DNA from 3 places in the Pseudoalteromonas sp. MMG033 genome. Region 3 is predicted to be linked to each of the others. Evidence: predicted binding sites of a transcription regulator. Region 3 holds the regulator's gene; each other region holds the start of a gene.

Region 1 (4,290 bases), 1.0 Mb from region 3:
TTATATTAAATAAATTTGGCACGCGATTTGCTTTTATCATGTCAGGAAGATACATGAGAGTAGTGTCATGGCGTTAGCGAAAGTGATAAATCCACAATTTGTGCCAGAAAATCAATATAACCCTTGCCTGTTGCAAGAAGCATATATTGGTGAGCTGAGCGACTTGCGACAACAAGCAAGCTGGTTGGGCCATTTGGTCGATACTATGCCAGCCGGCGTCGTTGTATTGGATGGTCAAGGTATGATTGCCAAAGCAAATCAAATTGCCAAAGATATGCTAGGTGAGCCGCTAGAGGGTGAGAAATGGTTTAACATCATTCAGCGCTCTTTTAGTCCACAGCAGGATGATGGGCATGAAGTATCATTGCGTGATGGTCGCTTAATTAAGCTTGAAATATCAGCACTGACACCAGAGCCGGGTCAATTGATCTTAATGACAGATCTGACTGAAACTCGCCGCCTTCAAGCTCGAGTGGCTCATATGCAGCGTTTGAGTGCGCTTGGTAAAATGGTGGCATCGCTTGCGCATCAAGTCCGTACACCACTTTCTGCTGCCATGTTATATGGCGCAAACTTGGGGAGTGAAAACTTACCGACCAAGTCACGTGAAAAATTCCATAATAAGCTCATGTCCAGACTTAAAGACCTTGAAAATCAAGTCAATGATATGCTGTTGTTCGCTAAAAGTGGTGAGCAGCAGGTTATCGAACAAGTATCGATGCAGCAGTTACTTAATGAGGTGAAGGCGGGCTCTGATGCAATGTTGTCATTACATCATGCCAAATTAGACGTCATATTACCCGATCCAGATATTGAAATTATTGGTAATAAAACCGCTTTGGCGAGTGCTATTCAAAATCTGATCCATAACAGTGTTCAAGTCATTGGCTCGGGCGCAGAAATTACGGTAAGTGCTGTGAAAGATCAAGGTGACCATGTTCGAATAGCTGTGTGTGACAATGGGCCAGGTGTTGACATGAGTTTGGCAGACAAGCTCTTTGAACCATTTTTTACTACGAAATCACAAGGTACTGGACTGGGGTTAGCAGTTGTTAGTTCAGTTGCCAATTCGCATAAGGGGCGCGTTGAAGTAAACAATGAGCCAAGCGGAGGAGCATGCTTCAGTATGCTATTACCTATATCTCAACATACTCAACTTCAGGAGGTTGTATGAGCAATAAAATTCTAGTCGTTGAAGATGACGCAGGTTTACGAGAAGCACTATTGGACACATTAGAGCTTGCTGGCATTGATTGTGTTGAGGCTGATAGCGCAGAGCAAGCCATAGTATTACTCAAACAGCAAAGTTTTTCGCTGGTGGTGAGTGATGTTCAAATGGGACAAATGAGTGGTATAGATTTGCTTAAAAGCATTAAGCTGAATTATCCAAATCTACCTGTTTTGATGATGACGGCGTACGCAACGATTGATGATGCTGTAGAAGCTATGCGACTTGGTGCGATTGATTACATGGCTAAGCCATTTGCACCGGAAGTATTGTTGAATATGGTAAGCCGTTACATGCCTGAAAAGGAAAAAGAAACGGATGGCCCTATTGTCGCTGATCCAAAAAGTCTTCAGTTATTAAGCCTTGCCAAAAAAGTGGCGCTGTCAGATGCCAGTGTGATGGTATTGGGCCCAAGTGGCTCGGGTAAAGAAGTATTGGCTCGTTATATTCATGATAGTTCTGAGCGTAATAGCGAGCCTTTTGTCGCCATTAACTGTGCGGCGATCCCTGAAAATATGCTTGAGGCGACTCTATTTGGGTATGAAAAAGGCGCATTCACAGGTGCAATACAGGCTTGTCCTGGTAAGTTCGAGCAAGCACAAAAAGGGACCATCTTACTCGATGAAATTACAGAGATGGACTTAGGTTTGCAGGCAAAACTTCTACGTGTTTTACAAGAGCGCGAAGTAGAAAGGTTAGGTGGCAGAAAAACCATCGAATTGGATGTCAGAGTTTTGGCGACCAGCAACCGAGATTTGAAAGATGCAGTGGCTGAAGGCAAATTCCGAGAAGATTTGTATTATAGATTAAATGTTTTTCCGCTGACTTGGTTACCTTTGAAAGAGAGAGCCGCAGACATTGTGCCTTTAGCTGTGCACCTGATTGATAGACATTGTCAAAAATCGAATCAATTGGCTCCTAAGTTAACCGTGGCTGCGCAGCAAAAATTATTACAGCATGCTTGGCCCGGCAATGTGAGGGAGCTGGATAATGTTGTTCAACGCGCATTGATCCTACAGCAGGGAGATCAAGTTACTGATGCTGACATTTTCATTGAAAATTTAGCTCCAGTGGAACTATCGACTGAACAGGTTTTGGCTTCTCGGCCCGTTGAGCTTGATGCTTCACCGTATAATGCTTACCCAAACATGGAATCTGAAACACCTAGCTCTAGTGATAATATGAGTTACAAAGAAGAGCTTCAGGACAAAGAACATCAAATTATATTGGACACGCTTACTCGCTGTAATGGTAAACGAAAAGATGTTGCTGAAATACTTGGGATCAGTCCAAGAACGCTTAGATATAAATTGGCCAAAATGCGGGATTTAGGCCTGCCAGTCCCAGCTTAATATCTTATAAAGCAACCAGTTAAAATCTGGTTGCTTTTTCACCTGTCAAAAAACCGACCTCCCAATTAATTCTTCAAGTTATTGATTTTAAACCATTAAAAGTTGGCATGCATCATGCTTTATTCCTTGTGAGAGAATTTACAGGGTGAGCAACATGAAAATTCAAAATACCAGTTTATATCAAGAGATGCAGTCTATGGCATCTCAAGCAGGCCGTATCGAGCCTCAAGTGAAGCAACCCATGGATGCTACAGCGGCGACATCAAGCGCGCAGTTTGGTGATATTTTGAAAGGCGCGTTAAATAACGTCGCTGATCTGCAAAGAGATGCAAAAGCGAAAGTCACCGCAGTAGAAATGGGGGATCGCAGTGTTTCCTTAGCAGAAGCAATGATTGCAAAAAACAAATCATCAGTGGCCTTTGAAGCAACCGTTCAAGTTCGTAACAAACTTGTCGAAGCTTACAAAGACATTATGAGCATGCCTGTGTAATTAATGAGATGATTGGAGAGTAACTGTGGCTACAAATCAAACGACAGATCTAGCACTTTCAGACGGCCCAGCTGGGGCAGTCGCTGAAGGCGCAGACACCCAGCAAGAGCAAAAGTCTGGTTATTTTAGTGCTTTAAGTGGCGTTGATATGCTACGTCAAGTTACGCTCGTAATCGCCTTAGCAATTTGTTTGGCAATCGCCATCTTCATTATTATTTGGGCTCGCCAACCTGATATGCGCCCACTTGGTCAGTACCCAACTGATGAGCTAGTCCAAACACTCGATTTTCTAGATGCGCAAAAAATTGAGTATGAACTAGATGGCAATACCATCATGGTTGCTGAAACAGATTATCAAAATATCAAACTTAAAATGGCGCGAGATGGCTTTACACAATCGCCAACCTCCGGCACTGATATTTTGATGCAAGATATGGGTTTTGGCGTCAGTCAGCGTCTTGAGAGAGAAAGGCTGAAACATAGCCGTGAGCAGCAATTAGCGCGCACAATTGAAGAATTACAAGATATTAATCGTGCTAAAGTGCTACTCGCCATACCTAAAGAGAATGTATTTGCTCGTCGTGAGAAAAAGCCTTCCGCAACTGTGGTGTTAACAATGAAGCGTGGTCGTACGCTCGACGGAGAAGAAGTTGACTCTATTGTTGATATTGTAGCCTCGGCTGTTCAGGGCCTTGAGCCTTCTCGTGTAACCGTGACAGATCAAAATGGTCGTTTATTAAATTCAGGTTCGCAAGATTCATTGGCGGCACGTTCTCGTAAAGAATATGAAATAGAACGCAAACGTGAGTCAGAGTACTTATCAAAAATTGACAGTATCATGATCCCAGTGGTTGGCTTGGGTAACTTTACTGCACAAGTTGATCTGACCATGGATTTTAGCGCAGTTGAAGAAACGCACAAACGCTTTAACCCAGACTTGCCTGCAGTGCGCAGTGAAACAACATTTGAAGAGAATAACATTGGTGGGATCACCGCCGGTATTCCTGGCGCATTAACTAACCAGCCACCAATGGACTCAAATATTCCAGAAGTCGCTGGCCCAGGCGGCAGCGGTAAAGGCACGACTCCTAGCCGCTCTCAAAGAGAAGCAACACGAAACTATGAGCTGGACACCACGATTTCTCACAAGCGTCAACAAACAGGTGTTATTCGTCGGATCAGTGTGTCAGTTGCGGTTGACTATGTCGCTAAAGCCGATG
Region 2 (4,290 bases), 380 kb from region 3:
CAAGGCGTCAATGTCATCTTCACCTGCCAATTCACTTTCTTGCTCCGCTTGAGAAAGCAAATCATCTATATCTTGCTGCTCTTCAGAGGCTTGCTGAGCGTCATCGATTAAGCTATCAACATCGTCAAGTTCTAAGCCATCCTCTTCATTAACAAGGTCATCTTCGTCTAATGCACCATCAAGCAAATCGTCAATATCATCTGCACTTAAGATGCTATCAGTATCAGCTACTCCTTCAGCCTCATCAGGCTTTGGGGGTTCTGCTGCCGCCTCATCGATTAAACTATCAATATCATCCAGATCTAACGTATCATCGCCAGCGACATCAGGCTCTTCAGCCAGTTCTTCGCTTAAAGCTGCTAATGCATCATCACTTACATCAAGTGTGTCATCTTGCTCATCACCAACCTCATTGAATAAATCATCAATATCGTCAGCACTTAAAATATCGTCCCCACCAGAGGTGTTTTCTTCAACATCTAACGTTACTTCATCACCTAAAGCATCATCAGTCGAATCAAAGCTTTGCTGTAAGAAATCATCGATATCGTCCGACGCATCCTCCGATGGCGATTCATCATCAAAAACAATATCGTCGTTGAGTAGACTATCTAGCTCATCTTGATCAAGCGTACTACTGCCTGTCTCAAAGCCATCATCTTCATCGTCCAAAGCATCAAACACAATGTCATCATCTTCTGGCAGAATGTCGTCATCAAGCTGGACACTCTCATCCAATGGAGAGATGTCATCTGTGACTGGCATATCGAGATCAAGCGGATCTGCTGCGGCTGCCGCAGTTGCAGCGCCTGCTGTTGCTGCAGCCGCGGCGGCTGCTGGCGCTTGAGGTAAGAACTCATCATCTTCTGCACTACTTTCAGCTGCTTGCTTGCGTTTACGCATAAAGAGCACAAGACCTATGATAAGCAGCGCAGGTATCGTCGCCAGTAGGGCAATCACAACTGGGTTAGACAGCGTTTTGCTCAAACTTGATTCTTCAGCCGCTTTTTTATCAGCTTCTTGTTGCGCAATCATCTCGCTCTGCATATCAATCACAACTTTTAACTGCTGTTGGATCTCACTGTCTTTACCAAGCTGATCTCGAACATTTTGTAGTTCATCAGAAATACTACTCAACTGCTTTCTAAGCTGGTTATTCTCTTCTAAGATATCTTCCACATTTTGCACTGAAGACTTGAACTGGTTTTGCAAATCAAGCAGCTTAGAGTCTTGTTCCATGCGTAAATTTCTAAGCTGATTAGTCAAGGCTTTTTGCGCCTGCTCAACGTCAACTTTACGCGCCTGTGTCACGCGTTTTTTGGCATCATCTATATCAGATTGATTTAAAGTGCCATTTTTCTTACGCTCCCACAGCACATCGTCTTGATCTGATTTTTGTTTTGCGATGCCTGGATTGACTCGTCTGATTTCTGCCAATGTTGGGATACGTAGATACGCGCCATCACGCATGTGGTTAAGGTTTTGATCTAAAAATGCGCCGGGGTTTTTGTCATACAAAGCTTTCATAACCTGATAAATGGTGACTGAATCATCAGGTCTGATTTTTTGTGCTATGCGCCACAACGTGTCTGAAGAGCGAATAGGGCCAACTGAACGCCCTTCAAGGCCATAATCAACGCCTTTAGGGCCCTTCAACACGGTACCAACTTGAGTGTGTGCCGGGGATGTTATGAAAGCCAATGCTAGGATACAAAATAAGGCTAAACCGCGCATGCTGTTCCTTTGTTTAAGGTGACCACTTACCCAACCAGTAAGTGAATAAAAAATTTGCTCATCTTTGCTTTTTGCAAGCTCTGTTCCAATTGCAAACTATAAACCAGTTATTAGGGAATATCCATTGTCAGCGTAGTGAATATTAACACTGGCATAGTACTTTATGATTAGAATGAAAATGTTTTATAAATCAGGGAGGTGGTAAAAAGAAGGATTTGTGCAATCTGTGGGGCAAAATGCTGCCATTGCATTTTGCCCCACAGTAAAATTAAAGGTAATTTGCGACTAGCTCTTCAGCAATTTGCACACTATTTGTCGCGGCACCTTTGCGCGTATTATCAGACACAACCCATAAGTTTAGTCCCATTGGGTGTGAAATATCAGCTCTAAGTCGGCCTACATACACGGTATCATTGCCACTGGCATCACTGACTGGAGTTGGGTAATCTTCTTCATTTTCAATGAGCTCCACACCAGGCGCATCAGCAAGCAACTGCTTTACATGCTCTAAATCAAAAGGCATGCGTGTTTCTAAATGAATCGCTTCGGCATGGCCAAAAAACACTGGGACACGCACAGCTGTTGGGTTCACCATTACGCTGCTATCTCCAAGAATCTTTTGCGTTTCCCACACCATTTTCATCTCTTCTTTGGTGTAGCCGTTTTCTTGGAAAGTATCTATTTGCGGAATGACATTAAATGCAATTTGCTTTGGAAATACATCATTTTCCATCGGTCTTGCATTCATTAAATTAGCCGTTTGCTTAGCTAGCTCATCAACGGCTTCTTTACCCGCGCCTGATACCGCTTGATAAGTGGATACATTAATTCTATCAATACCATAGGCATCATAAATTGGCTTCAGCGCCACCAGCATTTGAATCGTCGAACAATTCGGGTTGGCAATAATATTGCGATTTCTAAAATCAGCTAGGCTGCTCGCGTTTACTTCAGGAACAACTAAAGGCACATCATAGTCGTATCTAAAATGTGATGTGTTATCTATCACGATACAACCCGCTTCAGCCGCGATCGGTGCATATTTTTCTGATACACTGCCGCCGGCAGAAAATAAGCCTATATGCGCATCTGCAAAGTCAAACTCTTCAACATCAAGCACGGTGACTTTTTCACCCATGAAATCAATTTCTTCGCCTGCACTTCGGCTGCTCGCCAGCGGGTACAGTTTATCAACTGGAAATTTTCTTTCGGCTAATGTTTCAATGATCTGCTTACCGACTAGGCCTGTTGCGCCCAGTACCGCCACGTTAAATTTCTGCGACATGTTTATTCCTCATTCATTTCTACTTGAAAGCCAAGTTGTTGTAACTTTTGCGTGTGGCTTGGCTGCGACACGATGTTCAACGTTGAAAATTCTCTTCTCGGCGGGTATTGCTTACGTAATACATCAAAACCCTGACTTTCTAAATTGGCTCGCATTAAACCATTATCACGGCGAATATCATAGATCATATGTACAATACGACCATAATCTCTTTCAGTGAACGTATTATTGAGCTGACATTGACTTATCGCAGGTGTGGGTAAAAAAGTGTCCAATCGCTTAGTTGGCTCAACGTCAAGCGTTTTACATAGAGCCTGATACAGCATTTGCGTTCCCCGCGCTTTGCCTTCCAAAGTGTGTCCAGCAATATGCACTGATGTATACAGGCAATGCGCCATCAACTCAGTCAAAATATTTGGCTCATTTTCCCAAACATCTAAAATCAATTCTAACTTCTGCCCAGCTTGCTTAGCAGCCAAGAGGGCTTGATTATCAATCACATCACCGCGACTGGCATTGATAACTAACATGTTAGGCTTTAACTGCTTAATTCTTTCTTTATTTAATAAGTGCTTGGTTTGATGAACGCCACTTTTCACTAGAGGCACATGAAAGGTGACAAAGTCAGCTTGCGCCAACGCGGTATCAATGTCTACATGCTCATTAAGTTTGCCTTGCTCAGCCAACACTGGATCACACAAAATAAGTTCAATACCACTGTGCGCTAGCTTTTGTTGCAAGCACGCACCAATATTGCCCACACCGACAATGGCTAATTTTTTACCGCGCAGTTCAACATCGCGATCCTGACTGTACGCATACAAAGCACTGATCACGTATTCAGCCACAGCAACCGCATTGCACCCAGGCGCACTAGAAAAAGCAATATCACGGGTTGCTAAATACGTTTGATCAATATGATCCACACCAATTGTGGCCGTACCAACAAACTTAAGATTGTCTGCATTGTCTAGCAGTGCTTGGTTAACTTGCGTGATCGAGCGCGTTAATAACACATCTGCATCTTGCACTTGCTCAGCACTCACTGCACGCCCGTCAAAACGGGTTACCTCTCCAAAACTTGAGAAAAACTCTTCCACCAAAGGCATGTTCTGATCAGCCAAGATCTTCATGTAATTTTATTCCTAAACGTCGCACGGAACTCTATTGTAACTCAGCTATTGCACAGACCCTAGCTCCGCCTTGCACCAATACCAAATGCACCAAACATGAGGCTCAATAAAAATAGCACTAAGAGCTTAACGCTTGGC
Region 3 (4,290 bases):
CTTGTTTTATTGCCAAGTCTAGCGGTAAGTCATTGAGTGACAGCGGATGCAATCGCCGTGTTTCTGAAAAACGTTTGATTAGTGTTTGGTCATCGCAATCAAGGTAAAATACTTTTGGTTTAGCAAAGCCTGGCAAGTACTCTAAAATATCATGAAACTCCTGCTGTTCTTTTGGTAAGTTTCTCACATCAATGCTGACAGCAATTTTATTATAGCTGTCTGAAACACTGCGTACTAAAGCAGGTAGTAAGTTTACAGGGATATTATCAGCGCAGTAATAGCCTAAGTCTTCCAATACTCTTAATGCGACGGATTTACCTGAGCCAGAGCGGCCACTGATAATTATGAGCTCCACGATTTGTTCCTATTATTTATCAAACTCAACAAGGACTTGGTAAAGCTCATGATCGTTACTTGCTTGTCTAAGTCTCTTGCAAAAATGCTTATCATTTAGTTTACCAGCGATACTAGCTAAGGTCTCTAAATGTTGCTTATTTTCACCTTCTGGTACGATGAGCGCAACAAAAATATCTACATTGCGGTCGTCAACAGCATCAAATGGAATAGGCTGTTGATTTACAAGCAAGATGGCAATGATATTATCTAATCCCGCCAATCGCCCGTGTGGAATAGCGATACCTTTTCCAATACCTGTACTGCCTAGCTTTTCGCGATTTAACAGTGCCTCGAGAATATCATGCTGATTGGCATTTGGAATTTTTTCTTGTGCCAATTCACTGATGTATTGGAGTATTCTTTTTTTACTATTAAAAAGGACCGCAGCCTTGCTGCAGTCCTCAGGGATCAGTGTGCTAAGTTTCATGGTTAATGTCGAGTTAGCTTCTCTTTATGTTTAATGACTTGCCTATCTAGCTTATCGATTAAACCATCGATAGCTGCATACATGTCTTTGTGTTCTGTTGAAGCGAATAGCTCGCCGCCATTTACATGTAATGTGGCTTCGGCTTTTTGAATGAGTTTCTCGACATCTAGGATTACATGAACGTTGTTGATGTGATCAAAATGCCTTTCTAGCTTCGCAAACTTACTTGTTACGTAGTCTCTTAATGAATCGGTAATTTCTACATGGCGACCAGTTAAATTTAGTTGCATAAGCATTTTTCCTTCTTTTGTTACGCCTAAATCAAGCTTTTACGCTGATTAGACGGTGGAATAGCCAAAGACTCTCGGTATTTGGCAATAGTACGTCTTGCCACCTTAATACCTTGGTCAGCTAATACATCTGCAATTTTGCTATCACTTAAAGGCTTAGCTGAGTTTTCTGCAGCAATTAGCTTTTTGATGAGTGCTCTAATTGCTGTTGAAGAGCATTCCCCACCGTTCTCGGTACTAACATGGCTCGAGAAGAAGTATTTCAATTCATAAATGCCGCGAGGCGTGTGCATAAATTTTTGTGTTGTTACCCGAGATATTGTCGACTCGTGCATATCAACCATTTCAGCAACATCATTGAGAACCATAGGTCTCATTGCCTCAGGGCCATGTTCAAAGAATGCCTGTTGTTGTTGAACAATGCAATTGGTAACTTTCAATAAAGTTTCATTTCTGCTTTCTAAACTTTTAATAAACCATTTCGCCTCTTGCAAATGCGAGCGAATAAATTGGCTGTCACTGCTTGATTTAACTGAGCGTGACATTGCAGCATAATGATCATTAACTCTTATTTTGGGCATTGAGTCAGGATTGAGTTCAACAACCCAACGTCCTTTTATCTTTTTGACCGAGACATCGGGGATCACATAATCAGCTTCTTCTTGAACGATACTTGCAGCTGGCTTGGGGTTCAAGCTGTGGATTAGCGTCATCACTTCTTTGAGCTCGCCTTCTTTGAGCTTCGTTTTCTTCATGATAGTACGATAATCACGATTTGCTAATAGGTCTATGTGCTCTTCAATGACATGTTTTGTTTGTTCGAGCCAAGGTGTATCTATGGCAAATTGATTTAGTTGAACAATTAAGCATTCCTGCAGACTGCGTGCCGCAATACCAACAGGGTCAAATAATTGAATACGTTTTAAGACGGCTTCAACCTCATCTAATTCAACCGGCTCTTGGTCATTATCTTTATTTAAGCTATCGACAATATCCTCACAAGATACGGTTAGGATCCCTGAGTCATCGACGCCCTCAACAATTGACAGCGCAATAAGTCTATCTGTTGCGCTAAATGGAGTGAGCTCTAGTTGCCACATCAGATATTCTTGAAGACTTTCAGTGGTTTGACCTTGATAAACGCTTTCATCCTCAGGCATTGGGCCAGACGAGCTGACTGGTGCAGCACTGATATATTCATCCCACGTGACATCCATCGCCATCTCATCGCTGAGCGTTTCTTTATTGAGCGCCGTATCTGTGTCTTGCTCGTAGTCACTCAGCTGTGTTTCAGCAGTATCATCAACGCTAGACTCTGCTTTCTCTGTGGTCTGAGCTTGTTCATGGGTTTTATCTAGACTGTTATCAAAAGACTCTTGTTCGTTTTCTTCTACTTCCAATAAAGGATTGCTATCCAGCGCTTCTTGAATTTCTTGCTGGAGGTCTAATGTGCTCAGCTGCAGCAGGCGAATTGCTTGCTGCAGTTGTGGTGTCATTGTTAATTGCTGCCCCATGCGCAGCTGTAGCGATTGCCTCATGTATCTCTAACAATCCTTTTCGTTGTTACGCTTATTCTTAACTATAGCCTGAATTGCTCGCCTAAGTAGACATCTCGGACGGTTTGATCCGCTAAAACATGTTCAGGTGTGCCTGACGCAATTAATTCACCATGGGAAACAATATATGCCTTTTCACATACATCCAAAGTTTCGCGAACATTATGATCTGTGATCAATACGCCGATCCCACGGTTTTTTAAATGCTCAATAATTTTCTTTATATCTAACACTGAAATCGGATCAACGCCAGCAAAAGGCTCATCTAAAAGAATAAATTTAGGATTTGCGGCTAAAGCGCGAGCAATTTCGACGCGGCGACGCTCACCACCAGACAGTGCCATTCCTAAACTTGAGCGAATATGCTGAATATTAAATTCATCAAGTAAATCGTTTAATACTGCTTCTCGTTGGGCTTTATTGAGGTCTTTTCTGGTTTCAAGGATCGCCATTAAATTGTCATAAACGGTTAGCTTTCTAAATATCGAAGATTCTTGTGGTAAATATCCAATACCCAACCGAGCTCGGCTGTGCATCGGTAGCAAAGTAATGTCTTGTGAATCAATATGAATACTGCCCTTGTCACTTGGTACTAGGCCAACAATCATATAAAAAGTAGTGGTTTTACCTGCGCCATTTGGACCGAGCAAACCAACGATGCTGCCTGCTTCAACACTTAGTTCAACATTTTTTACAACCTGTCTGCCTTTATAACTCTTAGCCAGTGCTGTCGCTTTTAGTGTGCTCACTGTGGCTCCTTGTTACCATCTTGCTCTTTATCTACAGGGAGTAAAACAGTTCTCACTCGTTTACCTTCCTCGTTTGCCTTTTGCGCGCTAATAAGTTGTTTTTCCATATCATAGAGGATCTCTTGGGCAGAAATCTTTTGACCAGCTTGGCTTATTTCGGCATTGCCTTTAATTGTGAGCAAGCGATTTGCAACATCATAGCGTACCTCTTGTGCCGTGGCTTTTAATAGGCTGCCATCGGTCTGCTGCTCTTGGAAAATTGCAGGAGATCCCGTTGCAACCAGTAACTGCTTGTTTTCCCCTAAATCTTCTCTGCGGTGGACTTCGAGTCGATCTGCGAATATTTTGCGTTGGCCATGAATGATCTCAACGTTTTCTTCAAAAACCCCTATATTTGTTTGTAATTGCGCTTGCTGCTTACCTGAACTGATGATCACCTGCTCAGGCGTGTTGTTGGCAAGGGCACTTTGTGGCAAAAGTGCGATAGCACATGTAAATAGTAGGGTTGCACTTAATTTATTGCTTATCATAAATCGTTTCAGTGTGGTTAATGAGTTCAATGACCTCAATATTGAGATCGGCGATTAGCCCTTTACCGGTAATGGTTAAGCTCGGGCCAGTAATGATCACTGGTTGCTCTGAACGCATTATTCGATTACTGATTTCAAGTCGAAGATTATCTGCGTCTATCTCTGTGATCATGGCATTGTCGTTCAAGTTCGTCGCTTTTACGTTGCCTTCTAAAATCAGCGTGTCGTTTTCATACAAGGTGGCCTCGTTGGCAGTGAGCTGCCAGTTGTGTTGCCCGTTATGTAAAACAAAAATGGGTAATTCAAAGTGGCTAAACCCCAGCTCTTGATATAACTCCATTC

The links. Region 3 encodes sigma-54, which starts transcription at its own class of promoters, with help from an activator protein. Its sites were predicted from a motif close to GTTGGCACGNNNNTNGNNT; they were not measured.
Region 1: a site for sigma-54 is predicted at 2,682-2,700, ahead of fliE (flagellar hook-basal body complex protein FliE). Genes of this name have one in related genera too.
Region 2: a site for sigma-54 is predicted at 1,806-1,824, ahead of AC2CZC_RS02670 (FimV/HubP family polar landmark protein). Genes of this name have one in related genera too.

Annotation. Positions count from the first base shown of each region.
Region 1 is NZ_CM170070.1:4,916,742-4,921,031, reverse strand. Features, by position in the region: gene AC2CZC_RS21335 (sensor histidine kinase) at 68-1,174, shown strand; gene AC2CZC_RS21330 (sigma-54-dependent transcriptional regulator) at 1,171-2,580, shown strand; gene fliE (flagellar hook-basal body complex protein FliE) at 2,735-3,070, shown strand; gene fliF (flagellar basal-body MS-ring/collar protein FliF) at 3,096-4,290, shown strand, end outside.
Region 2 is NZ_CM170070.1:579,066-583,355, forward strand. Features, by position in the region: gene AC2CZC_RS02670 (FimV/HubP family polar landmark protein) at 1-1,734, opposite strand, end outside; gene AC2CZC_RS02675 (aspartate-semialdehyde dehydrogenase) at 2,003-3,019, opposite strand; gene AC2CZC_RS02680 (4-phosphoerythronate dehydrogenase) at 3,022-4,152, opposite strand; gene AC2CZC_RS02685 (DUF6419 family natural product biosynthesis protein) at 4,212-4,290, opposite strand, start outside.
Region 3 is NZ_CM170070.1:957,531-961,820, reverse strand. Features, by position in the region: gene rapZ (RNase adapter RapZ) at 1-355, opposite strand, end outside; gene ptsN (PTS IIA-like nitrogen regulatory protein PtsN) at 368-823, opposite strand; gene hpf (ribosome hibernation promoting factor) at 826-1,113, opposite strand; gene AC2CZC_RS04535 (RNA polymerase factor sigma-54) at 1,140-2,651, opposite strand; gene lptB (LPS export ABC transporter ATP-binding protein) at 2,693-3,418, opposite strand; gene lptA (lipopolysaccharide transport periplasmic protein LptA) at 3,415-3,945, opposite strand; gene lptC (LPS export ABC transporter periplasmic protein LptC) at 3,935-4,290, opposite strand, start outside.